2 linked regions of the Ensifer sp. PDNC004 genome follow. The protein of the gene in region 1 binds, or shares a complex with, the protein of each later gene. Links are inferred from orthologs where the notes say so. Each region holds a gene or a part of one and is shown on either strand. Other genes may lie near its edges. The genes, in order: JVX98_RS15245 and pnp.

Region 1 (17,153 bases):
GACCGCTTACTCCGACCGGGGACGGCGCCGCATGTCATCGGCTGCACTGCTCGCCGTTTTCAAGCTCGGCAAAGGATCTGGCGCCGGCGTCATATCGGTAGGCGATCACCTGCGCCGTGCAGGCGTCCTCATACCGGGCGCAAGCTTGCATCGAAACGCAAAGATGGCCTTGAACACCCCAGACCTTTGCAGGCGGCCTGTCGTAGATGCCTTCGTAGATCGTCTGCGTCCGCTTAGCGCCGTCACGCCACTCAACCACGATCTCCGAACGAAAGTGGTCATAGCCGATGTTGCTGTATCCCACGGAATACCGGACCGACCCCAAGCCGGAAACTTGCGTCGCGCCCGAACTCATCTCCGCCCAATCGGATCCCTCCTGCGCGTTGGCGGGGCTCCAAACGATAAAACCGCACAGCAAAACGCACGCCCATCGGATCGGCGCCAGCACTGCGGGTTTGGCGAAGCTGGCCTTGGCCGCTGCTGAAAGAACGTGTTCGATGATCAGGACCTTTCCACGAGAAGCAGCCGAAGAATGCTCATATGCCGCTTATCAAAAACGGGAGGTACAATCGGCGGTGGCCGAAACCACTGACTCCCTATAGTTCAGGAGTATGAGAACTCTTGGAAGACTGATCGTCTCCGCCGTCCTGGCATTCCTTGTCAGCCTGATCGTCGCCGGACTGTTCCTGCCGGTCTACGACATATTCGAGGGCGGGCCGTACAACTGCCTGGAGGATGGCATTGCGGCATGCGCCGCCAGCATACCGCTGAGCGCGCTGATCTATGGACCGCTGTTTTCGATTGTCGGCGTTGTGATCGGCACGCCTGTGTTCATGGCCATCTTTGCGATGCGTGACTGACGGCTCGCTTTGCGTTGACGGTGTATCCGCAGCAACGCCCCGAACAATCAAAATCCGGCACGGTAGCGGCCAAAAACTCGGAAGAACCAATGGGGAAGAAATGAAGTGGTGCCCCCAGAGAGACTCGAACTCCCGACCTACTGATTACAAATCAGCCGCTCTACCAACTGAGCTATAAGGGCACTTGCTTTGGTGGGAGTTACCATAATCTCATGTGGTGTAAAGCAAAATTGCGAATTCTCCCAATTTTTCAGATGCGTTCGGTTCCGGGCCATGCCAGAAACGATGGAGAAAGATTGCCGCTGGCGGCGCATAACATATCGAGCGGACTAGAATTTCATGGCCCGAACGTTCAATTCCTTCGCCTTTCTCGCCTCGCCCGCGGAAGAGGCACAAAAGGCTGCGGCTGATCTCAAGGCGATCTATGGCGACCATGATCCGTCGAAAGCCGATGTGATCGTCGCGCTTGGCGGCGACGGCTTCATGCTGCAGACGCTGCACCAGACAATGAACAGCGGCAAGCTGGTCTATGGCATGAACCGTGGCTCTGTCGGGTTCCTGATGAACCGCTACAGCACCGAGAACCTGACGGACCGGATCTGCCAGGCGGTCGAGAACGCTTTTCATCCGCTGGAGATGCAGACGACCGACGTCTATGGCGAGAGCTTCACGGCACTTGCAATCAACGAGGTCTACCTCTTCCGCCAGTCCTACCAGGCAGCAAAGCTTCGCGTTCTGATCGATGGCAAGACACGGCTGGAGGAGTTGACCTGCGACGGGCTGCTGGTCGCCACCCCGGCCGGCTCCACCGCCTACAATCTCTCCGCCCACGGACCGATCCTGCCGCTCGAGGCCCCGCTTCTGGCGATGACCCCGGTCAGCGCCTTTCGCCCGCGCCGCTGGCGCGGTGCGCTCCTGCCGAACCATGTCACGGTCGAGATCGAAATCCTCGAGGCCGACAAGCGGCCGGTGAACGCCGTGGCGGACCATCAGGAAGTAAAGTCGGTGGTCAGGGTAAAGATCGCCGAATCGGAAAACATGACGGCGCGTATCCTTTCGGATCCCGATCATTCTTGGTCGGACCGCATCCTGGCCGAGCAATTTTCGAACTGAGCGCACGTTCTCCGCGCGACCTATGGTATCATCCTGCCGGCCAGGTCTCCGCCGGCCCGCAGCAAACGGCAGCCGAGCCGCCGCCTTAAGGACGACGACCCAATGCACAGATCCGCCCTCCTCGCGCTGTTCCTGATTTTTAGCAGCGCCGGCGCCAAGGCTCAGGATGCCAACATCGTTCCGCCTGAGGCAACCTTCGTGACCAGCACCGGCTACTGGGAGGAAAGTGGAGAGCCGCTGTCGTCACTCGACCCGAACGCCGCCGCCGAGAAGCCGGGCGACTCCCGGCGCGGCTACTACAAGCTGATCGCGCTTCGCCAGGCGGACGGAACCGCCCAGGTCCATTTGCAGCAGGTGGAAGCGACCTCGGCCGGCCCCGTGGTGATTTCGTCGGCGGAACTCGAAGAATTCTCCGCGCTCAAGGCCTATGTCACCGACATCCGTCCGGAGACATCGACCGGCGTCACCGCACAGCCCGGCATGTTTGCGACCGTCTATCTGAAGACCGACCCGTCGGTGCGAGAACCTGAGAGCTGGACCGTGCTCATCGATGATCTCGGCGACATCAAGATCGAGCGCGCTTCCAACTGAGCAAAAGAAAGGGCCGGATGTGAACATCCGGCCCTCTTCAATTTCAGTTCGGCAGACCGCTGTCAGCCTTAGTTCAAATCATCCACGACGGCATCCGCGCCACCGGCAACGCGGTGTGCAAGGGCTGCTTCCATGAACTCGTTAAGTTCACCATCGAGAACGTCGCCCGGTGCCGTGCTTTCGACGCCGGTGCGCAGATCCTTGACTAGCTGGTAAGGCTGAAGGACGTAGGAGCGGATCTGGTGGCCCCAGCCGATGTCGGTCTTCGACGCGGCTTCGGCGTTTGCGGCATCTTCCCGCTTCTTCAGTTCGGCTTCATAGAGACGGGCACGCAGCATGTCCCAGGCCTTCGCCCGGTTCTTGTGCTGCGAGCGTTCCTGCTGGCACTGCACGACGATTCCCGACGGGATGTGCGTGATGCGCACGGCCGAGTCGGTGGTGTTGACGTGCTGGCCGCCGGCGCCCGACGAACGGTAGGTGTCGATGCGGCAGTCGCTCTCGTTGATGTCGATCTGGATCGAATCGTCGACGACCGGGTAGACCCAGATCGAGGAAAACGAGGTGTGACGGCGGGCATTGCTGTCATAGGGCGAAATACGAACGAGGCGGTGTACGCCCGATTCGGTCTTCAGCCAGCCATAGGCATTGTGGCCCTTGACGAGCAACGTCGCGGACTTGATGCCAGCTTCTTCGCCGTCCTGGATTTCCATCAGCTCGACCTTGTATCCCTGGCGCTCGGACCAGCGGGTATACATGCGCAGAAGCATGTTGGCCCAGTCCTGGCTCTCGGTGCCGCCGGCACCCGAATGCACTTCGAGATAGGTGTCGTTCTGGTCGGCCTCGCCCGAGAGCATGGCCTCGACCTGCTTCTTGGCCGCTTCCGCCTGGAGAACGCGCAGTGCCTGTTCGGCATCGGCGATGATCGCCGCGTCGCCCTCTTCCTCACCGAGTTCGATGAGTTCGATGTTGTCGTTGAGCTGCTGCTCGAAACGACGCAGGCCATTGATGCCGTCGTCGAGTTGCTGACGCTCGCGCATCAGCTTCTGCGCTTCCGCAGCATCGTTCCACAGGGTCGGATCTTCCGCCTTGTTGTTCAACCAGTCCAGTCGTCTTACCGCCTGATCCCAGTCAAAGATGCCTCCTCAGCAGGCTTATGGCCTGCTTGATTTCGTCGACAATATTCTCGATTTCGCTGCGCATGATCCTGCTTCTTGTGAACCGATAGGAAAGTGAGCGTCAAATAGCGATGCCCGCCGCTGATGTAAAGGCGGCGGGCATCGCGTGACGGGTATAAGGACTAGAACAGGCCGTTGGAACCGGAGGTCACTGCCTGGTTCGCCTGTGGCGAATTCTTGAGGATCTCTTCCGGCGGCACGTACTGGTCGAGACCGCCGATGACCGAGAAGGTGTCGGCCGGACCGGTGCCGGGCTTGAAGGCCTCGATGATCGTGTCCGGCTCGCCCTCTTGGGCGGCCATGCCGGTCTTGCGGTTGACGGCGACCATGCTCATTCCTTCGGGCACGACGAACTTGCTCGGGCGCGTACCCTTCACCGCTTCGGTCATGAAGTCGTTGAAGATCGGCACGGCAAGGCTGCCGCCGGTCGCGCCGCGGCCAAGCGGGGCCGGGTTGTCGAAGCCGAGATAGAGGCCGGCGACCATGTCGGGGGTATAGCCGACGAACCAGGCATCCTTTTCGTCGTTGGTGGTACCGGTCTTGCCGGCAACCGGACGATCGAGCTTGATCTTGCCTGCAGCCGTGCCACGCAGCACCACGCCCTCCATCATCGACGTGATCTGGTAGGAGGTCATCGGGTCGAGCACCTGCTCGCGGTTGTCGGTCAGAACAGGCTCTTCCTGGTTCTGCCAATCGCCGGCGTTGCAGTTGTCGCAGGTGCGGTCCTCGTGACGGAAAATCGTCTTGCCGTAGCGGTCCTGGATGCGGTCGATCAGCGACGGCTTGATCTGCTTGCCGCCATTGGCGAGAACCGAATAGGCCGAAACCATGCGCAGGACGGTGGTTTCACCCGAACCCAGCGACATCGCCAAGAGCGGCGGCATCTTGTCGTAGATGCCGAAGCGTTCGGCGTATTCGGCAACGAGGTTCATGCCCATGTCGTTGGCGAGGCGAACGGTCATCAGGTTACGCGACTTCTCGATGCCGAGGCGCAGCGTCGACGGGCCGGCGGAGCCGCCGCCGTAGTTTTCCGGACGCCAGACCTGGCCGCCGGCGACGATCTCGATCGGCGCGTCGAGGATAACCGACGCCGGGGTATAACCGTTGTCGAGTGCGGCTGCGTAGACGAAGGGCTTGAACGACGAGCCCGGCTGGCGCATCGCCTGGGTCGCGCGGTTGAATTCCGACTGGCCATAGGAGAAGCCGCCGACCATCGCCAGCACGCGGCCGGTCTGCGGGTCCATGGCGACAAGGCCACCCTGCACCTTCGGCGGCTGGCGCAGACGGTATTCGCCCTTTTCGGCGAGCGGCTCGACATAGATCACGTCGCCGGCGCCGAAGACGCCTTCAGGCGATTTCGCCGACTTGCGGTCGCCGTTGGCCGAACGATAGGCCCACTGCATGTTCTTGGCGGAGATGTGTCCCGTGACACGCTCGGCGACGATCTTGCCCGAAGCTTCCTTCTCCGGCTGGATGCCGATCTCGGCTCCCTGGCCATCAACGGAAAGCACGACGGCGAGCTTCCATTCGGGCACGTCGCTGAAGGCGACGACCGCACCGAGCGGCTCGCCCCAGTCGCCGCCGATCTCGATCGACTTGACTGGGCCGTGGAAGCCGCGACGCTCGTCATAGGTCAACAGGCCGGTCTGAAGGGCCTTGCGTGCCGCGGTCTGGAGACGCGGGTCAAGCGACGTGCGGACCGAAAGGCCGCCTTCATAAAGCGCGTTGTCGCCGTACTTCTGGATGATCTGACGACGGACTTCTTCGGCGAAGAAGTCGGATGCAAAGAGATGGGCGCCGCCGCGGCGCGGATTGACGCCGAGCGGCTGCTTCTTGGCCTCTTCGCCATCAGCCTTGGTGACGTAGCCGTTTTCGACCATGCGGTCGATCACCCAGTCGCGACGCTCGAGCGCTGCTGCGGTCTTGCGGAACGGATGGTAATTGGCCGGGCCTTTCGGAAGCGCTGCAAGATAGGCAGTCTCGGCAATGGTCAGTTCGGTCACCGACTTATCGAAATAGGTCAGCGCGGCGCCGGCGATGCCGTAAGAGTTCAGACCGAAGAAGATCTCGTTGAGATAGAGCTCGAGAATGCGGTCCTTGCTGTAGGCCTGCTCGATACGGAAGGAGAGGATCGCTTCCTTGACCTTGCGGTCGATCGTCTGGTCGGATGAAAGCAGGAAGTTCTTGGCCACCTGCTGTGTGATCGTCGAGGCGCCGACCGGGCGGCGGCCGGAACCGAAGTTCTGCAGGTTTACCGCGATGGCGCGCGCGAGACCGGTGATGTCAACGCCCGGATGCTGATAGAAGTTCTTGTCTTCCGCCGAGATGAAGGCTGCCTTGACGCGATCCGGGATGGCCTGGATCGGCAGATAGAGGCGCCGTTCGCGGGCATATTCCGCCATCAGCGCGCCGTTGCCGGCGTGGAAGCGCGTGGTCACCGGTGGCGAATATTTCGCCAGCACCTCGTAGTCCGGCAGGTCCTTGGTGACGACACCAAGATAGAGCGCCACGGCTCCGGCCACACCCAGCAGCAGAAACGCGCCAATCCCGAAAAAATATCCAATCAGCCTGATCATCAGTCAGATACCGGTACCTTAATTATCGTCCAATTGCCGAACCGCCCGACTGACAGTCCATGCTCTGTCCTGCCGGCTTTATGGCAGCGGCCCGACCAAACACTTTCACGCGAAATCGTCTGGCGTCGCAGCGTCCCGCCAACCCGGCTCCTCATATGGCGGGGAACTCCGGGCTTCAACTCGTTTCTCAACAAATCCGGGCGCAATTCCGGTTAGGTCCCGGATTGTGCGTAAAATAGGGCTGTTATGCGATAATCCCGTGCGCATCCCGTTGAAAAGCATAGCGCTGTTACCGGGGCGACACAAATCACTTCGTTCCCGGACCTGCCTTCAAACGTCAGCCGCCGCTGGCGACGGCCTGCTCGCGGTAGCGCTGCACGGCGACTGCAAGACGCTCGGAAACCTTCTTGCGCCATTCCGGGTCGAGCAGCAGCTTTTCGTCCTCCTTGTTCGACAGGAAGCCCAGTTCAAGCAGGATCGAGGGCACGTCCGGCGCCTGCAGCACGCGGAAGCCGGCGAAACGGTGCGGATTGTTGATGAGATTGATCTGCCCCTCAAAGGACGAAACGACGGCGCGTGCCATGTTGACGGAGAAGGCCTGCGTTTCGCGGCGTGTCAGATCGATCAGGATGTCGGCCACTTCCGCCGGCTCGCTCTGAAGCGGCACACCGGCGATTTCGTCGGACAAGTTTTCGCGGGCGGCTAGGCTTGCAGCCAGATGGTCGGAGGCCTTGTCGGAGATGGTATAGACCGTCGCGCCGCGGATGTCCTTCTGGCGCAGCGCGTCCGCATGAAGAGAAATGAAGAGATGGGCGCCCTTGTTGCGGGCGATCTGCACGCGCTGGGGAAGCGAGAGGAAGACGTCCTTGTCGCGGGTGAGAAAAGCCTCGATCCCGGCGCCCTTGTTCAGGGCCTCGACGAGATCCTTCGCGAAGGCGAGCGTAACGTGCTTTTCTTCCGTCTTCGTTTCGCCGGCGAGCGCGCCGGTATCGATGCCGCCGTGGCCCGCATCGATCGCGATGATGAACGGCCCGCCTTCCCTCGTGGGGGCGACGGCAACCGGCCTGTCGGTCTTGGTGGCGGCAACCGATCCGGTCCACTGCTGCTCACCGAGAAGCGCATCGAAGCGCGCCTGGTCGACGCGCTCGGCATCGAGCACGAGGCGGTAACCCTTGCCCCCCTCTTCCGCGACAACTTCCGCATGGGTGACCGCGACCGGGCCTTTTGCCGAAAAAACGATGCGGGAACTGCCCGCCCCCATGCCGCCGTAGCGGATCGCATCGAACAGGCCGCGTGGTTCAAGGCTGTCCGCCTTCAGGCCGAAGGCCGTTTCCGGCAGGTCGACCACGACACGAACGGGATCGGCGACATAGTGCAGGGAGAATTCCGGTTTGCGATCGAACTCGACGACGACGCGCGTGCGCGCATCGTCACCTGCGATCCGTGCCGCAAAGGCGAGCAAGGGACCCGGCTCGGCGGCCCCTGCCGCCGGCACGTTCCAAAGAAGACCGCCGGCTAGCAGCGATGCTCCGAGCAGAAGCCTGCCCGCGCGCGACATCAAAGACAACAGCGAACCACGCATACAAACCGCCAAAGGCCTCACCTCGGGCTCTCCACCACTTTCTCAGAAAACCAAACAGCAGCCGACGCACGGCTGCTGTACGCACAGGTTGATCAATGAACCCTTATGGTTAACCAATGCTTGACAATGATCATCTTCCCCGGCCAGCGGGGACAATCGATTTACCGTTTATCGACCTACTCCACGTGGACAAGCGAATCGATCATTATTGTGGCGGCACGGGCTTTTCCCTTGCCAATGTGACATAGAAAACATAAAAGCGTCACAAGGAGAAAGTGTTGACGGGATAGAACAGTCGACCGGGCAGCCGGAGCTTCTCCAAAGCTTGGCGCCAGGGTGCGGTCGAACCGGATTGACCGGTTAACTTATCGCATTGCGGTCGCAAGATGTTCATCCGCCGTCGCTGCATTTCCTCCCCGTACACTGGATCGCAAATTTCCGGCGGTGGCCGGAGTTCTTGATGGTGATTTTTCACCGACGCCCGCAAGCGGGCGCATTCATCGGGTCTTCATGAGACCTTAGACATTGGCATTCTTGTTTGGTCATTGATGTTGACTCAGCAGTATCGGTCAGAAGTAGCGCGGCCCCGGGACACACATGTTCCGGCTGTCGTCTGGCTGCTGCACCATCGCCTGCGCCAAACAGGAACTTTCATATCCGGCGCACCTTCCGACGTGTTTGGCAGTCTTCCTAAGGAAGCAGGTCTGTCTCCCGTTCCGCTGGCGCGCCGAGGAGCACAGCTTAGATGGCAGAGAAAATGCTTATCGATGCGTCTCATTCAGAAGAGACGCGCGTCGTTGTCGTTCGCGGGAACCGCATAGAAGAGTTCGACTTCGAGTCGGAACACAAGAAGCAGATCCGCGGCAATATCTACTTGGCGAAGGTCACCCGGGTGGAGCCCTCGCTCCAGGCCGCCTTCGTCGATTACGGCGGCAACCGCCACGGGTTCCTGGCTTTCGCCGAAATCCACCCCGACTACTACCAGATCCCGCTCGCCGACCGTCAGGCGCTCTTGAAGGCCGAAGCCGAAGAAGCGCGGCGCGACGACGACATCGAGCATGTCGAGACCGCCCCTGCCCCGGTAAGCGAACTCTCCGTTCCCGTGGATCTCGAAATCGTCACGGAAGCTGACGCTGAAGCCGAGCCGGTCGCAGCCGTCGCTGACGCCGCACCGGTCGTCGAAGAGGAAGCCCCGGCCGAAAAGCCGAAGGCGAAGCCGAAGCGCACCCGCAAGACCAAGGCCAAGGCTGCGGAAGAAGCCGCTGCCGCGTCGGCCGATGGCGACGAGAGCAATGGCGGCGAGATGGCTGCCATGGTCGATACCGACGCCATTTCCGAGGATGTCGACAGCCGCCGTCGCCATGACGACGACGATGATGACGACGACAGCCACGACGGCGAAAAGGAAATCATCGAATCCGTCGGCGCCGAAGACGCCATGGAAGAGGTTCCGGACCGTCAGGTTCGCAAGCCGCGCAAGCAGTACCGCATCCAGGAAGTCATCAAGCGCCGCCAGATCCTGCTCGTTCAGGTCGCCAAGGAAGAGCGCGGCAACAAGGGCGCTGCACTAACGACCTATCTGTCGCTTGCCGGCCGTTACTCGGTGCTGATGCCGAACACCGCACGCGGCGGCGGCATCTCCCGCAAGATCACCAACCTTCAGGACCGCAAGCGCCTGAAGGAAATCGCCCGCGGCCTCGAAGTGCCGCAGGGCATGGGCGTGATCCTGCGCACCGCCGGTGCCAACCGCACCAAGGTCGAGATCAAGCGCGACTTCGAATATCTGATGCGCCTGTGGGAAAACGTCCGCACGCTGACGCTGAACTCCACGGCCCCCTGCCTCGTCTATGAGGAAGGCAGCCTGATCAAGCGCTCGATCCGCGATCTCTACAACAAGGACATCAGCGAGATCATCGTCTCCGGCGAGGAAGGCTACAAGGAAGCCAAGGGCTTCATGAAGATGCTGATGCCGAGCCACGCCAAGGTGGTTCAGCCTTACCGCGACGTGCATCCGATCTTCTCGCGCTCCGGCATCGAAGCGCAGCTCGACCGCATGCTGCAGCCGCAGGTAACGCTGAAATCCGGCGGCTACATCATCATCAACCAGACCGAAGCGCTGGTTTCGATCGACGTCAACTCCGGCCGTTCGACGCGCGAGCACTCGATCGAAGACACCGCACTCCAGACCAACCTGGAAGCTGCCGAAGAAGTGGCTCGCCAGTTGCGTCTGCGCGACCTTGCCGGCCTCGTCGTCATCGACTTCATCGACATGGAAGAAAAGCGGAACAACCGCTCGGTCGAGAAGCGTCTGAAGGATTGCCTGAAGAACGATCGCGCCCGCATCCAGGTCGGCCGCATCTCGCATTTCGGCCTGCTCGAAATGTCGCGCCAGCGCATTCGTGCCTCGGTGCTCGAATCGACGATGCAGACCTGCCCGCACTGCAACGGCACGGGTCATGTTCGCTCGCAGTCCTCCGTCGCCCTGCACGTGCTGCGCGGCATCGAGGAACACCTGCTCAAGAACACGACGCACGACATCACCGTGCGCACCATCCCGGATATCGCGCTCTACCTGCTCAACCAGAAGCGCGGCACGATCATGGACTACGAAGCCCGCTTCGGCGTTTCGATCATCATCGAGGCTGACGCCCATGTCGGCGCCCAGCACTTCGCGATCGATCGCGGCGAGCCGGTCGAAAACCCGGTCAAGATCGAGCAGCTGCTGCACTTCGAGCCGGAAGAGGAAGAAGACGACGTCGTGATCGAAGAGGATCTCGACGAGGAAGAAGCAGGAGAAGTCGTCGGCGAACAGCGCCAGGAACAGCCGAAGGCTGCTGCCCAGTCCGACGATCAGAATGGACGCAAGCGCAAGCGCCGTCGCCGCCGTCGCGGCAAGGGTGGCCAGCAGGCCGAAGGCAGCGCCCTCCAGGTTTCCGAATCGGCAGGCGATGCTGACGACGGTTCCGATGAGGATGAAGGCGATGACGAGGGTGTCGATGCGGACGCCGCGACCGCCGATGGCGATCAGAAGCGCAAGCGCCGCCGCCGGGGCAAGCGTGGCGGCCGCCGCAACCGTCCGGAAGGCGAAGGTGAAGGCCAGCTCGATGCCGATGCCGATGCGGAAGCCGGCGACGATGGCGCAGACGAAGCCGAAGCCGTAGAGGCACCGGCCGCTGCAGCCGAGGTCGAAGTGGCTGTCGCTGTCGAGGAAACGGCTGTGGTTGCCGAAGAAGTCGAGGTGGCGGACGCAAAGCCTGCCAAGCCGAAGCGCACCCGCAAGAAAGCCGTCAAGGCTGAAGAACCGGCAGTCAGCGTCGACGAAGTTGCCCAGGCAGCGATCGAAGACCAGCCCGCCGTTGCCGACCCGGCCGTCGAAGCGGTGGAAGAGGCTGCGGCCGACCTTGCCGAGACCAAACCGGTGCGCGCCAACCGCGACCTTTCGAAGATCGCTTCCGAACCGGTGGTAACGTCGAGCGCGACGAAGCCCGAAGAGGAAGAGCCGGCCAAGCCGAAAAAGGGTGGCTGGTGGCAGCGCCGCGGCTTCTTCTAAGCCGCGCTGCAAGTACCAAACTCTGAAAATACGAAAGGCCCGGAGCGATCCGGGCCTTTTCCTATAGACGGATGACAGAAGGGGCTTTGCCCCTGCCCGTTCGCTCAGGCGGTCACGCCAGCCAGCGTCCGATCCTGTCCATCGCCTCGACCATGTCGGCCTCGGCACCAGCATAGGAGAAGCGCATCGTGCGGTGCCCTTCCAGCGGATCGAAGTCGAATCCAGGGGTCGCCGCGACATTGATCTCGGCGAGCATCCGCTTGGCAAAGGCCATGCTGTCATTGGTAAAGCGCGTGACATCCACGTAGGCGTAGAAGGCGCCGTCCATCGGCGAGGCGATGGAGAAGCCGATCTCCGGCAACCGCTTCATCAGCATGTCCCGGTTGGCGGCATAGGCGGTCTTGTAGCGGTCGAGTTCCTCATGGGCGTCGAGTGCTGCTTCTGCCGCAATCTGCGAGAGCTCGGGCGGCGAGATGTAGAGGCTCTGGGCGATGCGCTCGAAACCGCGCACCTTGTCGGCCGGCAGCACCATCCAGCCAATCCGCCAGCCGGTCATGCAATAGTATTTCGAGAAGGAGTTGATGACGATCACCTCGTCGGTCACCTCCAGCGCGCTTGCCTCTTCGCCGGCAAAGGTCAGCCCGTGATAGATCTCGTCGGAGATGAAGGCAATCGATTCGGCTCGGCAATAGTCAGCCAGCGCCTTGAGGCCGGCCCTGCCCGTCACGGTGCCGGTGGGGTTGGCCGGGCTCGCCAAAAGCACGCCTTTCAAAGGACGGCCTAATTTCGCAGCGGCACGTGAAAGACTTTCAGGCGTCAGAGTGAAGCCGGTCTCGGCATTGGCCTCGACCTCGACGACCGTCAGGCCGAGGGCTGCGAGGATGTTGCGGTAGGCTGGATAGCCCGGCCGCGCAATGGCAACACAGTCGCCGGGATCGAAGAGAGCCAGGAAGGCGAGATTGAAGCCGGCGGATGAGCCGGAGGTGACCGCCACCCGCTGCGGATCGAGCGCGATGCCGTGGCGTTTTTCATAGTGCCGGGCGATTGCTGTGCGCAGCGACAAGGTGCCGAGCGCGTCGGTATAGCCGAGCCTGCCATGCTCAAGCGCCTTGCGCGCAGCGTCGAGAGCTGCTTTGGGCGCCGGGTGGGCAGGCTGCCCGACCGCCATCGAGATCACCGGGTGGCCGGCGTCGCGGCGACGAGTCGCCTCCGCCAGTACGTCCATCGCATGGAAAGGTTCGACGGCACTGCGTTTTGACAAATCTACCAACGGAAAATCCTCGATATGCGGCTGTTCTCCAGCCCTTTGCCCGATGAAAATGACCTTCACAAGTCCGCGAGTGCCGTATTTCCGCCGATTTTGCCGTTTCGTTTCCGCAACACCCACCCTATGCTGCCGGCATATTGCGGATACGAGGAATCCTGTTGTCACTCAGAACAGCCGGTTGACCCGGCGACACGCGATGGACGACACACAGGATACGCAAGGACAACGAGGTAGAAATGAACTTCAGCACCAAGATGATTGCCGCCGGGACGCTCGCAGCGTTCGTGGCCGGGGTCAGCCTGCCCCAAAACGCGTTCGCGCTCGACGCGAAGCAGAAGGAAGAGATCGGCGCCTTCATCAAGGAATACCTGATCGCCAATCCGGAGATCATGCTCGAGGTCCAGGAGGCGCTGACGACGAAGCAGCGCGCCAAGCAGCAGGAAGCGGCGGAAGGCGCGATCACTGAGAACAAGAAGGCGATCTTCAATTCCGACTATGACATGGTGCTCGGCAACCCCAAGGGCGACGTCACCGTCGTCGAGTTCTACGACTACAATTGCGGCTACTGCAAACGCGCGCTTTCCGACATGGACGACATCCTCGCCAAGGACAAGAACGTGCGCTTTGTGCTGAAGGAACTGCCGATCCTCGGCCCGGATTCGCTGGCCGCCCACAAGGTGAGCGCCGCCTTCCGCCTGGTCGCTCCGGAAAAATACGGCGACTTCCACCGGGCGCTGCTCGGCGGCGAGGACCGCGCCACGGAGGAGACGGCGCTTGCGGTTGCCGCCAAGCTCGGCGTTTCCGAAAAGGACCTGCGCGCCAAGATGGAAAAGGAGCCGCATGACGCGGCCGTGCGCGAGGCCTACAGCCTTGCCAACGACCTCGGCATCACCGGAACGCCTTCCTACGTCATCGGCAACGAAGCGGTCTTCGGAGCAGTCGGCGCCGAGGAGATCGAAGGCAAGGTCGCCAATATGCGCGAATGCGGCAAGACAGCCTGCTGACAAACCTTCCCATGACTGTGGACAAATCCCGCGGGGGCCCAAAGGGCTTTTCCTCGCGGGACCATCAGTCTATAGGTAACCCTCCATGACCGGACCGGAATCCCTTATGCCATCGACCATTTTCGTGCTGAACGGCCCCAACCTGAATGCGCTGGGCAAGCGCGAACCGGGTATTTATGGTGGGCAGACGCTGGCCGACATCGAGGCCATGTGCAAGGCGGAAGGCAAGGCGCTCGGCTTCGACGTCGATTTCCGCCAGTCGAACCATGAGGGAACGCTGGTCGATTGGCTGCACGAGGCCGGCAACGTCGCCGCAGGCGTTGCAATCAACCCGGCTGCCTATGGCCACACGTCGATCGCACTTCATGATGCCATCCGCGCCATCGGCATTCCGGTCGTCGAACTGCACCTCTCGAACATCCATGCGCGTGAGGAGTTCCGCCACAAGTCGATGATCGCACCCGCCGTCAAGGGCGTCATCTGCGGCTTCGGCGCACAGAGTTACATTCTTGCGCTGCATGCGCTAAAGAACCTGACAAATCCGTCGAAATAAAAAGAACACAAGAGGCTCATATTCCATGGCTGACAAGAAACCAGGTATCGACCAGGCGCTGATCCGCGATCTCGCCAATATTCTCAAGGACACCGATCTGACCGAGATCGAAGTCGAGCAGGACGACCTGCGCATTCGCGTTTCGCGCAACGGCACGCCGGTTGCGATGCCGATGGCCATGCCGCAGATGCCGGCTTACCAGATGCCCGCCGCAGCGGCCGCCCCGGCAAACGCCGTTGCCGCTCCCGCCGCCGAGAGCGCCCGCGCATCGAAGAATGCCGTGACCGCGCCGATGGTCGGCACTGCCTACCTGTCCCCCGCACCGGGAGCCCGCCCCTTCGTTGAGGTCGGTGCCACGGTCAAGGAAGGCCAGACGATCCTCATCATCGAAGCGATGAAGACGATGAACCAGATCCCGGCTCCGCGCTCGGGCAAGGTCACCGAAATCTTCGTCCAGGACGCAGCCCCCGTCGAATATGGCGAACCGCTGATCGTAATCGAATAAGGCGGCGCGGCGATGATCTCGAAAATTCTCATTGCCAATCGCGGCGAAATCGCCCTTCGCGTGCTTCGTGCCTGCAAGGAACTCGGCATCGCCACGGTCGCCGTTCATTCCACGGCCGACGCCGACGCCATGCATGTTCGCCTCGCCGACGAGAGCGTCTGCATCGGCCCGCCGCCCTCGCGCGATAGCTATCTGAACATTCACCAGATCGTCGCCGCCTGCGAAATCACCGGTGCCGACGCCGTGCATCCGGGCTACGGCTTCCTGTCGGAAAACGCCAAGTTCGCCGAAATCCTCGAAGCGCACGACATCACCTTCATCGGCCCGACGGCGGAACACATCCGCATCATGGGTGACAAGATCACCGCCAAGCAGACGGCGCAGGAACTTGGCATCCCGGTCGTTCCGGGTTCCGACGGCGAAGTGAAGCCGGAGAACGCGCTCGAAGTCGCCCGCAAGATCGGTTTCCCGGTCCTGATCAAGGCGACCGCCGGTGGCGGCGGCCGCGGCATGAAGGTCGCCCGCAGCGAGGCGGACCTCGAAGAGGCCGTTGCGACGGCCCGCACCGAAGCGCTTGCCGCTTTCGGCAACGACGCCGTCTACATGGAGAAGTACCTCTCCAAGCCGCGCCACATCGAAATCCAGATCGTCGGCGACGGCGCCGGCAATGCGGTGCATCTCGGCGAACGCGATTGCTCGCTGCAGCGCCGTCACCAGAAGGTCTGGGAAGAGGCGAATTCGCCGGCCCTCAACGTCGACCAGCGCATGAAGATCGGCCAGATCTGCGCCGACGCCATGAAGAAGCTGAAGTATCGCGGCGCCGGCACGGTCGAGTTCCTCTACGAGAACGGCGAGTTCTATTTCATCGAAATGAACACCCGTCTTCAGGTCGAGCATCCGATCACCGAAGCGATCACCGGCATTGACCTCGTGCACGAGCAGATCCGCGTCGCCTCCGGCGGCGGTCTCTCGGTCCAGCAGGAAGACATCGTGTTTTCCGGCCACGCGATCGAGTGCCGCATCAATGCCGAAGACCCGCGTACCTTCGTCCCCTCCCCGGGCACGATCACGCATTTCCATGCGCCGGGCGGCCTTGGCGTGCGCGTCGATTCGGGCGCCTATCAGGGCTACCGAATCCCGCCTTACTACGACAGCCTGATCGGCAAGCTGATCGTGCATGGCCGTACCCGCGTCGAATGCATGATGCGCCTGCGCCGCGTGCTTGACGAATTTGTCATCGACGGCATCAAGACGACGCTTCCGCTGTTCCAGGACCTGATCAATAATCAGGACATTGCCAACGGCGACTACGACATCCACTGGCTGGAGAAGCATCTGGCCACCACGTCCGAGTAAGGACCAGACATTGAAAGGGACGCGCAGCAAGCAGCCCGATATTACGCCGGACATGCTGCTGCGCGCCTATTCGATCGGCCTCTTCCCGATGGCCGATTCGGCCGATGATCCGGAGCTCTTCTGGGTCGAGCCAGAAATTCGCGGAGTGATCCCGCTCGCAGGCTTCCACACCTCTCGCAGCCTCGCCAAGACCATCCGCCGAAAGCCTTTCGACATCCGCTTCAACACCGCCTTCGAAGCGGTCATGGACGGCTGTGCTGCCCCTGCTCCCGACCGGCCGACAACCTGGATCAACAATAAGATCCGCACGCTCTACGCGACACTGCACTCGATGGGCTATGCCCACAGCGTCGAGGCCTGGGAAGGCGACCAACTGGTCGGGGGGCTTTACGGGGTTTCGCTCGGCTCAGCCTTCTTCGGCGAAAGCATGTTTTCCAGACGCACCGACGCCTCGAAGATCTGCCTCGTGCATCTGGTCGAGCGACTGAAGGCGCGCGGCTTCGAACTGCTCGATACACAGTTCACCACCGAACACCTGAAGTCGTTCGGCGCCGTCGACGTGCCGAAGGCGGAATACGAAGTATTGCTCGCGAACGCGATGTCGTCGCCCGACCTCGCCTTCTAACCAAGGCAAATTCTAAAGAATGGGGATATGCCCCGCCGCTCAGCGCTTCTGCGCGGTATCCGGCGGCGGCAGGTCCGAGGTCGCCTTGCAAGACTGCAGCCAGACGTCATAGACCGGATGCTCGACGGCGTTCAGACCGGGGCTGTCGGCAAACATCCAGCCGGTAAAGATACGGCGGATCTTGCGGTCGAGCGTGATTTCCTCGACCTCGACGAAGGTGGTGATCTTCTGCGCTTCCGTATCGTCACGGCTATAGCAGACGCGCGGCGTGACCTGGAGGGCGCCGAACTGCACGGTCTCGCCGATATAGACGTCGAAGGTGGTGATGCGGCCGGTGATCTTGTCGATGCCGGAGAAGACGGCGACGGCGTTGGAAAGGCGGGCTGCGTCAACGGC
Region 2 (11,846 bases), 1.3 Mb from region 1 along the record:
CCGGCTTTTTTATGGAGCGTTGAACGCTCGACGATTAAACTCTCCAGCCGCATAGGAAACGTGGCTAAACGAGAGCGTCCAGCGAGCCGGATGGGCCGGTATCGCGGATCAACCGATGGCCCGTCATGGGGCAGGATTGCAGGATGCTTCGGCCCCTGCTTGCCGGAAACGCCGCTTCAAAGCGGGTGAATGGGCAAAGCGGAAACCAGCCGATTGAAGCGTGAAGCCTCCCGTTGTCTTGCCCGTGATGCGCCATTTCATGCGGCCCTTCGACCGCCCGCGCTGCAACAGCCGCGGAGAGGTCCGCCGCACACGAAGGACAGAACATGTTCGATACCCACAAGGTTGAAATCGAATGGGCTGGGCGTCCGCTCAAGCTCGAAACCGGTAAGGTCGCCCGTCAGGCTGACGGCGCCGTTCTCGCCACCTACGGCGAAACCGTCGTTCTCGCCACCGTCGTTTCGGCCAAGGCGCCGAAGCCGGGCCAGGACTTCTTCCCGCTGACCGTCAACTACCAGGAAAAGACCTACGCCGCCGGCAAGATCCCGGGTGGCTACTTCAAGCGCGAAGGCCGTCCGAGCGAAAACGAAACGCTTGTTTCGCGCCTGATCGACCGCCCGATCCGCCCGCTGTTCCCCGAGGGCTACAAGAACGACACCCAGGTCGTCGTCACGGTCATGCAGCATGACCTCGAAAACAACCCCGACGTCCTGTCGATGGTTGCCGCTTCTGCTGCGCTGACGCTGTCGGGTGTCCCGTTCATGGGCCCGATCGGCGGCGCGCGCGTCGGCTACATCAATGGCCAGTACGTGCTGAACCCGCATCTCGACGAGATGGACGAATCGACCCTCGACCTCGTCGTCGCCGGCACGCAGGAAGCGGTGCTGATGGTCGAATCGGAAGCCAAGGAACTGGCGGAAGACGTCATGCTCGGCGCCGTCGTATTCGGCCAGAAGGGTTTCCAGCCGGTCATCGACGCGATCATCAAGCTCGCTGAAGTTGCCGCCAAGGAGCCGCGCGACTTCCAGCCGGAAGATCATTCCGCGCTCGAAGCCGAAATGCTCGGCATGGCCGAAGCCGAACTGCGCGACGCCTACAAGATCACCGAGAAGGCTGCCCGCTACGCTGCCGTCGACGCCGTCAAGGCAAAGGTGAAGGCACACTTCTTCCCGGAAGGCGCCGAGCCGAAGCACACTGCCGAAGTCATCGGCGCCGTCTTCAAGCACCTGCAAGCCAAGATCGTTCGCTGGAACATCCTCGACACCAAGAGCCGCATCGACGGCCGCGATCTGGAAACCGTTCGGGCGATCGTTTCCGAAGTCGGCCTTCTGCCGCGCACCCACGGTTCGGCCCTGTTCACCCGCGGTGAGACGCAGGCGATCGTCGTTGCCACGCTCGGCACCGGCGAAGACGAACAGTACGTCGACAGCCTGACCGGCATGTACAAAGAACGCTTCATGCTGCACTACAACTTCCCGCCCTACTCGGTCGGCGAAACCGGTCGCATGGGCTCGCCGGGCCGTCGCGAAATCGGTCACGGCAAGCTCGCATGGCGCGCTATCCGCCCGATGCTGCCGGAAGCCGAGCAGTTCCCCTACACGCTGCGCGTCGTTTCCGAGATCACCGAATCGAACGGCTCGTCCTCGATGGCTACCGTCTGCGGCACCTCGCTCGCCCTCATGGACGCTGGCGTTCCGCTTGCAAAGCCGGTTGCCGGTATCGCCATGGGCCTGATCAAGGAAGATGAGCGCTTCGCCGTTCTCTCCGACATCCTCGGCGACGAAGACCACCTCGGCGACATGGACTTCAAGGTCGCTGGTACCGACGCCGGTATCACCTCGCTCCAGATGGACATCAAGATCGAGGGCATCACCGAAGAGATCATGGGCATCGCGCTCAACCAGGCCAAGGGCGGCCGTCTCCACATCCTCGGCGAAATGGCTAAGGCCATCTCCGAAAGCCGTGGCCAGCTCGGCGAATTCGCCCCGCGCATCGAAGTCATGAACATCCCGGTCGACAAGATCCGCGAAGTCATCGGTTCGGGCGGCAAGGTCATCCGCGAAATCGTCGAAAAGACCGGCGCCAAGATCAACATCGAAGACGATGGCACCGTGAAGATCGCCTCTTCGTCGGGCAAGGAAATCGAAGCGGCCCGCAAGTGGATCCACTCGATCGTTGCCGAGCCGGAAGTCGGCCAGATCTACGAAGGCACCGTTGTGAAGACCGCCGACTTCGGCGCCTTCGTCAACTTCTTCGGCGCCCGTGACGGCCTCGTCCACATCTCGCAGCTCGCTTCCGAGCGCGTCGCCAAGACGACCGACGTCGTCAAGGAAGGCGACAAGGTCTGGGTCAAGCTCATGGGCTTCGACGAGCGCGGCAAGGTTCGCCTGTCGATGAAGGTCGTCGACCAGGCCACCGGCAAGGAAATCGCTGCCGAGAAGTCCGAGAAGAAGGGCGACGGCGAAGCCGCTGAATAAGCGCGCTTCACCCGAATGCATTCGGGGCGCGGGGCGGTTCGCTCCGCGCCCCTTTCTTGTAAGAAGATGACGGATAGACCGATGAGCCGAGATTCGTTGAAGACCCTGTTTTACCCGTTCGACAGCGGCGTGATCGACCCGCCGGGCGCGGGCGAGCGCGTGCTGTTCCTTGGCGCGGAAGCGGGCTACAGGCTGCCCCAGGGCTTCGAGGCGTCGATCACTGCCGTACAGCCGCTGCGGCCGCTCTATCGCGCCCTGGAGGCCGCCCGTGCCGACGTGGCGCCTGAAATCACCGGCGAGGACTACGACGTCACGCTGATCCTGTGCGGCAAGCACAAGGGCGAGAACGAAGACCGGATCGCCGAGGCGCTGAAGCGCACGCGCGAAGGCGGCCTGATCGTCGTTGCCGGCGGCAAGGAAGATGGCATCCAGTCGCTGAAGAAGCGCATCGCCAAGTTCGAATGGGACGGCGACCATCTGCCGAAATACCACGGCGTCGCCTTCTGGTTCACCCGTCCGGAAGATGTCACCGACGCCGTACAGAAGCTCGCCAAGGTGCCGGTGCGCGTCGATGGCCTGTTCGAGGCATCGCCCGGCATGTTCTCGCATGACCGCATCGATGCCGGCTCCGAACTGCTGGCCTCGCGTCTGCCGATCGATTTCCACGGCCACGCCGCCGATTTCGGCGCCGGCTGGGGCTATCTCGCAGCCAAGCTCGCTGAAGCGTCGCCGGGCACCAAGGGGGTCGATCTCTTCGAGGCCGATCACGAGGCGCTCGAGGCGGCCCGCGTCAACATGATGGCGAACGCGCCGCGCATGCCGGCGCGCTTCTACTGGTTCGACCTGACGAGCGAAGAGCCGCGCGACAAGTACGACCTCATCGTCATGAACCCGCCCTTCCATGAGGGCCACGCGGCTGAGCCGGCGCTCGGCGTCGCCATCATCAAGACGGCGCTGAAGGCGCTGAAGCAGGGTGGCAAGCTGATGATGGTCGCCAATCGCGGCCTGCCCTATGAGCAGGTGCTGGCCGAAAATTCCAAGGAATATGGCGAGACCTGCCGCAACGCCCGTTTCAAGGTGCTCTGGGCCAAGCGCTAGGCCCAGTAGGGCCCATTTTGCACGAACCGAGAATGGAAAAGCCGGGCGGATGACCCGGCTTTTTTGCATCTGGCCGCACGCCAGACTTTGCCCGTTGCCTTCGCCGCAGATCCGGCTCACCATGTGCCCGGTTTTGCTGCCGGAGGATGAGATCCATGACGTCGGGAGTAAACAGGCCGCCCTTGAGCGAGGATGCGGCCGAAGCTATCGCCAAGGACATCAAGCAGGGCGAGGGACATGGCGCGACCTCCGAGGTGCCCATGTCGTTCCTGCAGAGCCTCTACCGTTCGCCGCTTGACCCGGCACGCCGAACCCATACGGGTTTCGTCGTAGTGGCGGTCATCGTGGCCTTGCTCGTGCTCTTCATCCTGGTTTGAGGCAGCCGGCAGAAAGCAGGCGGACCGGGTCCGTCAGCTGCGGCGTTCCTTGACGATCAACAGCCCAGCGAGGGCGGCGCAGAGCAGGCCGAGGGACAGCGGCAGGCCGTGGTGTCCGGTCACTTGCATGGCAAGTCCCGTTGCCGGCGAGCCGACCATGCCGCCAAGGCCCCAGGCGAAGGCAAAGGCGGCATTGCCGGCGATCAAGGCCCGACCGCCGAAGCGCTCGCCGAGCTGGATCAGCGACAGGGTATAGATCCCGAACGTCACCCCGCCCCAGACAAAAACGAGCGGCCAGATGAGCCAGCTGTCGAACAGCCATGGCAGCAGCAGGCACCCGGCCAGGGATGAAAGCACGCAGAACAGCATGGTCCGCCTCGATCCCCTGCGTTCGGAGAGCCGTCCGAGCAGGACCTGCAGCGACGCATTGCCGGCAATGAAGCAGGTGATGAGCGGCGCGACGCGCGCCTCGTCGCTGCCAAGCGCTGCGCCATAGACCGCAAGCAGCGAAAGCAGGGTCTGCTCGAAGGCCGCAGCCGTCGCGACCGCAAACAGCAGCAACGGCGCCAGCGCGAAAAAGCCGGCGACCGAAGTCGCCTCCCCATTCTGTGGCATCTCCGGCAGGCGCGACACCAAAGCGAGCAGGATCAGGCCGCAGGCGAGGAAAGCCACGATGCCGATCAGGAATGGGGACCAGCCGGCCGTTCCGACCAGACCGAGCGACAGCGGCCCGATGGCGAAGCCGGCCGAAACGACGGAGGAATAGAGACCCATGATGCGGCCCCGGCGGGACGCGGGCGTAATCGCCACCAGCCAGGTCTCGCTGATCACGGATAGCGGATTGGCGAAGACGCCCAGCAGAAAGCGCAGTGGCATCCAGGCCCAGACGTCGGCGGTCCAGGCAATGGCGGCAAGCGTGCTGGCGGCCAGCACCGAACACAGGACCGCGAGCCGGGCACCGCCCAGCCGCCGTGAAAGCATCGGGATCAGAGGCGCCGACAGGATGAACCCAAGCGGCGTCATGGCCGCCGACAGGCCGATGAGGGCAGGTTCCGTCCGCTGCCGCTCCAGGATGAAGCTGAGCAGCGGATAGGTGAGCCCCTGCGCCACCGCAAAGACGGTGACCGTCGCGATGATGCCCGCCATCGCCGCCCATGGGGTCCGATCTTCCCGGAGCGTTGTGATCGCCTCGCCAAGGAGCGGCGCCGGTGGTGGCTGCTGGTCCGATGTCATTGCGCGGGTCACCTTAAAGCACTTGCCAGAAGGGTCTGGCCAGCTCCTCCTCGACCTGGCGTCGCGTCAGGCCGATATCGTCGATCAGATGTGGATCGCCCTTGAGCTTTCGCTCGAGCTCGACGTGAAATTGGTTCCGTTCACGCCAGGCGGCGACCATCCGTCTCAGCGTCTCGACAGGGTAAAGCGAACGCGTCGGGCTCCCCCGCGTCTTTGGCGCCGCTGGCTGAGGGGAAACGATGGGAGAAAAGGGGGCGTTGTTCATGACAACCTCGCTATCGGCTTTGAGGGATCCGGAGATCCTCGATCTGAAGGAGGTTGGATTCTGCGAAATAGGATCGACGCCGTACTTAAGCCCTTCCAAAAAGTTCTCAAAAACTTCCAAACGGGCTATAGATCGCCGCATGCAGGATACGCGGTTTGCCTTTGGTCCATTCGTGCTTGATCCGGGTGCGGGAACGCTCCTGCGGAACGATGATCCGGTTGCAGTCGGGCATCGCGGCGTGAAGTTGCTTGCGGCGCTCGTGGAACGGCCAGGTGAAATCCTTGCCAAGACCGAGCTGATGGACGCCGCCTGGCCGGGCACGGCCGTCGAGGAAGGCAATCTCACCGTACAGATCGCACAGCTCAGGAAGCTGCTCGGCCGGGCTGCCGACGGCGGCGAGTGGATTTCAACGGTTCCGCGCATCGGCTACCGTTTCATGGGCAATATCGAGCGGTTGGCGGGCGGGCGAAAGCCGTTGCCGTTGCCGAGCCGGCCGTCGATCGCGGTGTTGCCCTTCGTCAATCTCAGCAACGATCCCGATCAGGATGCCTTTGCGGACGGGCTGACGGAAGACCTGATCACTGATCTCTCCCGGAGCGGTGGCCTGTTCGTCATCGCCCGCAACTCCACCTTTGCCTACAAGGGAAGGGCGATGGACGTGCGCGCGATCGCGGAAGACCTCGGCGTGCGCTACCTCTTGGAAGGAAGCGCACGGCGCGCCTCCGGACGCGTGCGCATCAATGCCCAGTTGGTCGATGCGCTGAGTGGAGAGCACCTGTGGGCCGAGCGCTTCGATCGCAATCTGAAAGACATCTTTGCCGTTCAGGACGAGGTGACGGCGAAGATCGTCGAGGCGCTGCTTGGCCGGCTGCGCACCCCGCCGTCACGCAATCGCCCTAGGAGCCTCGAGGCCTACGATCTCTGCGTGCGGGCGCGCAAGTTGATCGACGATTCGCCGCAGACCGCCCGGGAAGCGCATCTGATGCTCACCCGTGCCGTTTCGCTCGACCCTGATTATGCCGAGGCCTATCGCTGGCTCGCCATGAACCACTGGATGGGGTGGGTGCACTGGGGCGCGCCGATCGAGCCGACCCGCAGCATCGCTCTGGAATTGGCGCGCAAAGCCGTCGCGATCGATCCCAGCGACGCCGGCTGCCGCTGGGTGCTGGCCAACCTGCTTGCCTACGAGCGCAACTTCGCCGAGGCCGACGCCGAGTTTGCCAGGGCCATCGAGCTTGACCCGAACGAAGCCGACACCTGGGCGACATTGTCCGACATCACGGTGCTGGCGGGCCGGGTCGAGGAAGGGCTGGAACACATTCGCAAGGCGTTCCGGCTGAACCCCTATCCGGCAAGCTGGTACTATCTGACCCTCGGCCAGGCGCAGTATGCGGCCGGAGACTACGAAGCCGCGGTCGAGACTTTGCGCAAGGATGAGACCTACCGTACCAGCTCCCGTCGCTTCCTGGCGGCGAGCCTCGCGCAATTGGGGCGGTTCGACGAGGCGCGCGCCGAGGTCGACCTGTTCCTTGTCGCCAACCCGCATTTTACGACCGGTTTCTGGGCGACGACCGAGCCGTTTCGTGACGCAGCGACGCTGGCGCACTTCGTCGACGGCTTCCACAAGGCCGGCCTTCCGGGTTGATGTTTCTCGAGCCTTACCGACCCCAAAACAAGAAACCCCGGCGAGATGTCTCGCCGGGGTTTTCGATAGAAGCTGGGTCGTTCGCCGCTGCCGTTACTCGGCGTCGGCTGTCCTGAGCGCATCGAGTGCCGGCATCGACGTAATGTTGTAGCCGGAATCGACATAGTGGATTTCGCCGGTCACGCCGCGCGAAAGGTCCGAAAGAAGATAGAGGGCCGAACTGCCGACATCGTCGATCGTGACGGTACGGCGCAGCGGCGAGTTCTTCTGCTGCCAGGAGAGCATCGCCCGAGCGTCGGAAATACCGGCGCCGGCAAGCGTGCGGATCGGGCCTGCCGAAATCGCGTTGACGCGGATGCCGCGAACGCCGTAGTCGGCGGCCAGGTAGCGCACGGACGCTTCGAGTGCCGCCTTGGCGACACCCATGACGTTGTAGTTCGGCATGACGCGCATGGAGCCGCCATAGGTGAGTGTCAGCATCGAGCCGCCCTCATCCATCAGCTCGGCCGCGCGCTTGGCGATCTCGGTGAACGAGAAGCAGGAAATCACCATCGTGCGGCTGAAATTGTCGCGCGAGGTGTCGGCGTAGAGGCCCTTCAGCTCGTTCTTGTCCGAGAAGCCGATGGCATGGACAATGAAGTCGAGCTTGCCCCAGCGTTCCTTGATCGCATCGATGACGGCATCGACCGACGCAATGTCTTCGACATCGCAGGGAAGCAGGAAGTCGGAACCGAGTTCGGCCGCCAGCGGCTTGACGCGCTTGCCCAGCGCTTCGCCCTGATAGGTGAAGGCCAGCTCCGCGCCTTGCGCTGCAAGCGACTTGGCGATGCCCCAGGCAATAGAATGGTTGTTGGCCACACCCATGATGAGGCCACGCTTTCCAGTCATCAGTCCCGTCATGGTGTTATCCGTTGTAGCGCTGGAAGACGAGCGTTGCGTTGGTGCCGCCGAAGCCGAAGGAGTTCGAAAGAACCGTATCGATCTTGGCATTGTCGATGCGCTTGCGAACGATCGGAACGCCATCGAATTCCGGGTCGAGTTCGCTGATATGCGCGCTTTCGCCGATGAAGCCGGCCTGCATCATCAGCAGGCCATAGATCGATTCCTGTACGCCGGCCGCACCGAGCGAGTGGCCCGTGAGCGACTTGGTCGACTGGATGTGCGGAATCTTGCTGCCGAACACTTCGCGGATCGCGCCGATTTCCTTGCTGTCGCCAACCGGTGTCGATGTGCCGTGGGTGTTGATGTAGTCGACATCGCCCTTCACGGTCGAGAGCGCCTGACGCATGCAGCGGGCAGCACCTTCGCCCGACGGAGCCACCATGTCGTAGCCGTCGGAGGTCGCGCCGTAGCCGACGATTTCGGCGTAGATCTTCGCGCCGCGGGCCTTGGCGTGCTCCAGTTCTTCGAGAACGAGAACGCCTGCGCCACCGGCAATGACGAAGCCGTCGCGGTTGGCGTCATAGGCGCGCGAAGCCGTCGCCGGCGTTTCGTTGTACTTCGACGACATGGCGCCCATGGCGTCGAACAGGTTGGACATGGTCCAGTCGAGATCTTCGTGACCGCCGGCAAACATCACGTCCTGCTTGCCCCACTGGATCATCTCGGCAGCATTGCCGATGCAATGGGCCGAGGTCGAGCAGGCCGACGAGATCGAATAGTTGACGCCGTGGATCTGGAACCAGGTGGCAAGCGTCGCCGATGCGGTGGACGACATCGCCTTCGGAACGGCGAACGGGCCGATACGCTTGGGGCTGACGTTCTTGCGGGTGATGTCGGCCGCTTCGACGATCGTGCGGGTGGACGGTCCGCCCGAGCCCATGATGATGCCGGTGCGCTCGTTGCGGGCGATGACGGCTTCTTCCAGACCGGAGTCGGCGATTGCCTGCTTCATCGCCACGTGGTTCCAGGCGCCACCCTGCGACAGGAAGCGCATGGCACGGCGATCGACGAGTTCGGTCGGATCGAGCGACGGCGCGCCCCAGACCTGGCACTTGAAGCCGTTCTCGGCGAAATCGGGAGAAAACGTGATGCCCGACTTGGCATCGCGCAACGACGCCGTGACTTCGTCTGCATTGTTCCCGATCGAGGAAACGATGCCGAGGCCCGTGACAACAACCCGTCTCATGGTACTGACCTTTTCTTTATTTCGTTGGCTGCGGAAAGGCCTGGATCTTACTCGGCCTTATCCTTCGACAGGCCGACGCGGAGGTCGGTCGCCTGATAGATAGTTTCGCCATCGGCTTTCAGCCAGCCGTCGGCCGTGCCGAGCACGAGCCGTCCGCGCATGACGCGCTTGAAGTCGATGCCGTATTCGAGAAGCTTGGTGTGGGGACGCACCATGCCCTTGAACTTCACTTCGCCGGTGGAAAGCGCCATGCCGCGGCCGGGCTCGCCGAGCCAACCGAGGTAGAAGCCGGTCAGCTGCCACATGCCGTCGAGGCCGAGGCAGCCGGGCATGATCGGGTTGCCCTGGAAGTGGCAGGGAAAATACCAGTCGTCCGGCCGCACGTCGTATTCGGCGCGCAGGTAGCCCTTGTCGAAGGCTCCGCCGGTTTCGGAGATATCGGTGATGCGGTGGACCATCAGCATCGGCGGCAGCGGCAGCTGGGCATTGCCGGGGCCAAACAATTCTCCACGGCCGCAGGCCAGGATTTCCTCATAGTTGAAGCTGGATTGTCTGGTCGTCATGAATAGATGTTTCCCCGCGTAACAAATTGTGTTGTCCGACCTGCTTTAGAGCAAGTTTGGCTTGAAATGAAGCGTGGCGACCCGGATCTTGCGGTTTTCCGTCCGGTCTCCATCGCTTCAGATGACGATTTCACTCCGCCGTCGCTTACAGGATCAATGTGGGCGCGACCAGAGTTAATTGCCAGCATTCCCCGAGTTTGACCGGTTTTTCGGGCTTTGCAACGCCTGTCAGGGCTGGAATCTATTGAAAGGCGAGGACGTAAAAGTTATATCGCGGAGGAAGTATTGTGAATTTCGCCGGGATACATGGAACGACCCTTGATGACGAAAGCAACAGAAGTGAGTTCGGAAGAAAGGCTTCGCCACTCAGGCCTGCGTCCGACCCGTCAACGCGTTGCCCTCGCCGATCTGATCTTTGCCAAGGGTGATCGCCACCTGACCGTCGAAGAATTGCACGAAGAGGCCGTCATGGCCGGCGTGCCGGTGTCGCTGGCGACGGTCTACAACACGCTGCACCAGTTTACCGAGGCCGGCATGATCCGCGTGCTGGCGGTGGAAAGCGCCAAGACCTATTTCGACACCAACGTGTCGGACCATCATCACTTCTTCGTCGAGGGCCAGAACGAGGTTCTCGATATTCCGGTCAGCAACATCCACATCGACAATCTGCCGGAGCCGCCCGAGGGCATGGAGATCGCCCATGTCGACGTGGTCATCCGTCTGCGCCGCAAGAACGGCCGCTAATAGGGCGGCCACCGTGACGGTGGCCGCGATGGCGATCGATCGCCGCTATTCCGTCACCGTCAGATTGGCGCGCATGCCGGCCTCGTAGTGCCCTTTGATATTGCAAAGGAGCACATAGGTGCCCGGCGCGAGCTTGGCTTTCAGCTGGCCATCGGCTCCGGGCTTCAGCTCGGAAACCTCGCCGAGGCTCTTGAGCTGCTTTTCGTCGACGCGATGCTTGGCCGCGATGAGATTGATCTTCTGGTCGGCTGATTTCAGCTTCACCAGCACCATCTCGTGCTCTTCGGTCATGGCGTCGTTGTGCACCAGGAAGACCGTCTCTCCGGCCTTTATCGTCGACTGGTCGAGTGTCAGTGTCATCGGACCACCCGCTTCACCACCTTCGACGACCTTGACCGTCGTGGCGGCAAATGCCGGCGAGGCCATGCAAAGAAGGGCGAGTGCGGCAAGCTTGTTGTTGAGGAAGCGCATGCGGTATCCCTTTCGCTGGAGCCGCCCGGGTGGCGGCCGACACCGCATCAACTACGCTACCCGTGCTGTCCGGCGCCTGTCATAGGCAGGCGGGTGCCCAAGGCTCACATCACGTCGTCCGGGTCGCGGCCAGGCAATGCCTTGCCGGTCGGCAGCGTCCAACCGAACTTGAGCGCGCCGGCGCGTACGGCAAAGGCCGAGGCCACGCCGAGCGCCGAGGCGGCCACAAGCGGCAGTCCCACCATCGTCGCCAGCACATAGGCGCTGGCGCCGATCAGCGCTGCCGTCACGTAGACTTCCGGCCGCAGCAGCACCGAGGGTTCTCCGGCCAGCAGATCGCGAAGCACGCCGCCGAACGTCGCCGTCAGCATGCCGGTAACGAGCGCGACGCCCGGCGACCCCGTGGCCGCATAGCCTTTCGCCGCACCCATCACGCAATAGGCCGACAGGCCGATCGCGTCGAGCCAGACGAGGACCCGGTAGCGCGAATCGAAGAGATGGGCGGTGAAGAACAGGAGAACGGCGACGGTGGCGCAGACCAGCAGATAGGTCGGGTTCGTGACCCAGAAGACGGGCGTGGCGCCGAGCACGACGTCGCGCATCGTGCCGCCGCCGATGCCGGTGACCGAGGCCAGGAACAGATAGCCGATGATGTCGAGCTGCTTGCGCGACGCCGACAGCGCCCCGGTGGCGGCAAACACGGCCACGCCGGCATAGTCGAGGATTTCGAGGATCGGCATGGGCGCTCCGTTTCAGCCCGATTGGCTCTCGCAGATCATTAGCGCACCGCCAGGATGAAGTCAGGGGGCGAACTGCCATTTGCAGCAGTGGGGCACGTCATGGCT

The links.
Region 2: the proteins of JVX98_RS15245 (region 1) and pnp are in contact, whole or in part, in a cryo-EM structure (PDB 9QH0), measured with the Escherichia coli proteins. The link is inferred for Ensifer sp. PDNC004 from one-to-one orthologs.

What each region holds. Positions count from the first base shown.
Region 1 is NZ_CP070353.1:1,424,113-1,441,265, forward strand. The notes cover bases 8,278-11,647. They hold JVX98_RS15245 (ribonuclease E/G), read left to right. Parts: upstream 8,278-8,642; coding sequence 8,643-11,447; downstream 11,448-11,647. Other genes in these bases: JVX98_RS15250 (pyridoxal phosphate-dependent aminotransferase), read right to left, coding at 11,560-11,647. Outside these bases: JVX98_RS15205 (hypothetical protein), read right to left, coding at 35-448; JVX98_RS15210 (hypothetical protein), read left to right, coding at 612-860; JVX98_RS15220 (NAD kinase), read left to right, coding at 1,200-1,973; JVX98_RS15225 (hypothetical protein), read left to right, coding at 2,076-2,564; JVX98_RS15235 (penicillin-binding protein 1A), read right to left, coding at 3,862-6,315; JVX98_RS15240 (N-acetylmuramoyl-L-alanine amidase), read right to left, coding at 6,653-7,897; more of JVX98_RS15250, read right to left, coding at 11,648-12,717; JVX98_RS15255 (DsbA family protein), read left to right, coding at 12,951-13,718; aroQ (type II 3-dehydroquinate dehydratase), read left to right, coding at 13,825-14,271; accB (acetyl-CoA carboxylase biotin carboxyl carrier protein), read left to right, coding at 14,297-14,776; accC (acetyl-CoA carboxylase biotin carboxylase subunit), read left to right, coding at 14,789-16,132; aat (leucyl/phenylalanyl-tRNA--protein transferase), read left to right, coding at 16,143-16,757; JVX98_RS15280 (DUF2155 domain-containing protein), read right to left, coding at 16,797-17,153. UniProt on the Escherichia coli protein: Endoribonuclease that plays a central role in RNA processing and decay. Required for the maturation of 5S and 16S rRNAs and the majority of tRNAs. Also involved in the degradation of most mRNAs.
Region 2 is NZ_CP070353.1:2,698,870-2,710,715, reverse strand. Bases 1-2,901 are described here. They hold pnp (polyribonucleotide nucleotidyltransferase), read left to right. Parts: upstream 1-326; coding sequence 327-2,477; downstream 2,478-2,901. Other genes in these bases: JVX98_RS21480 (class I SAM-dependent methyltransferase), read left to right, coding at 2,559-2,901. Outside these bases: more of JVX98_RS21480, read left to right, coding at 2,902-3,575; JVX98_RS21475 (hypothetical protein), read left to right, coding at 3,731-3,952; JVX98_RS21470 (MFS transporter), read right to left, coding at 3,986-5,098; JVX98_RS21465 (DUF1127 domain-containing protein), read right to left, coding at 5,199-5,450; JVX98_RS21460 (winged helix-turn-helix domain-containing tetratricopeptide repeat protein), read left to right, coding at 5,590-7,095; enoyl-ACP reductase FabI, read right to left, coding at 7,189-7,995; fabB (beta-ketoacyl-ACP synthase I), read right to left, coding at 8,000-9,223; 3-hydroxyacyl-[acyl-carrier-protein] dehydratase FabA, read right to left, coding at 9,271-9,786; iron response transcriptional regulator IrrA, read left to right, coding at 10,108-10,530; JVX98_RS21435 (plastocyanin/azurin family copper-binding protein), read right to left, coding at 10,576-11,001; JVX98_RS21430 (trimeric intracellular cation channel family protein), read right to left, coding at 11,106-11,741. UniProt on the Escherichia coli protein: Involved in mRNA degradation. Catalyzes the phosphorolysis of single-stranded polyribonucleotides processively in the 3'- to 5'-direction. Also involved, along with RNase II, in tRNA processing.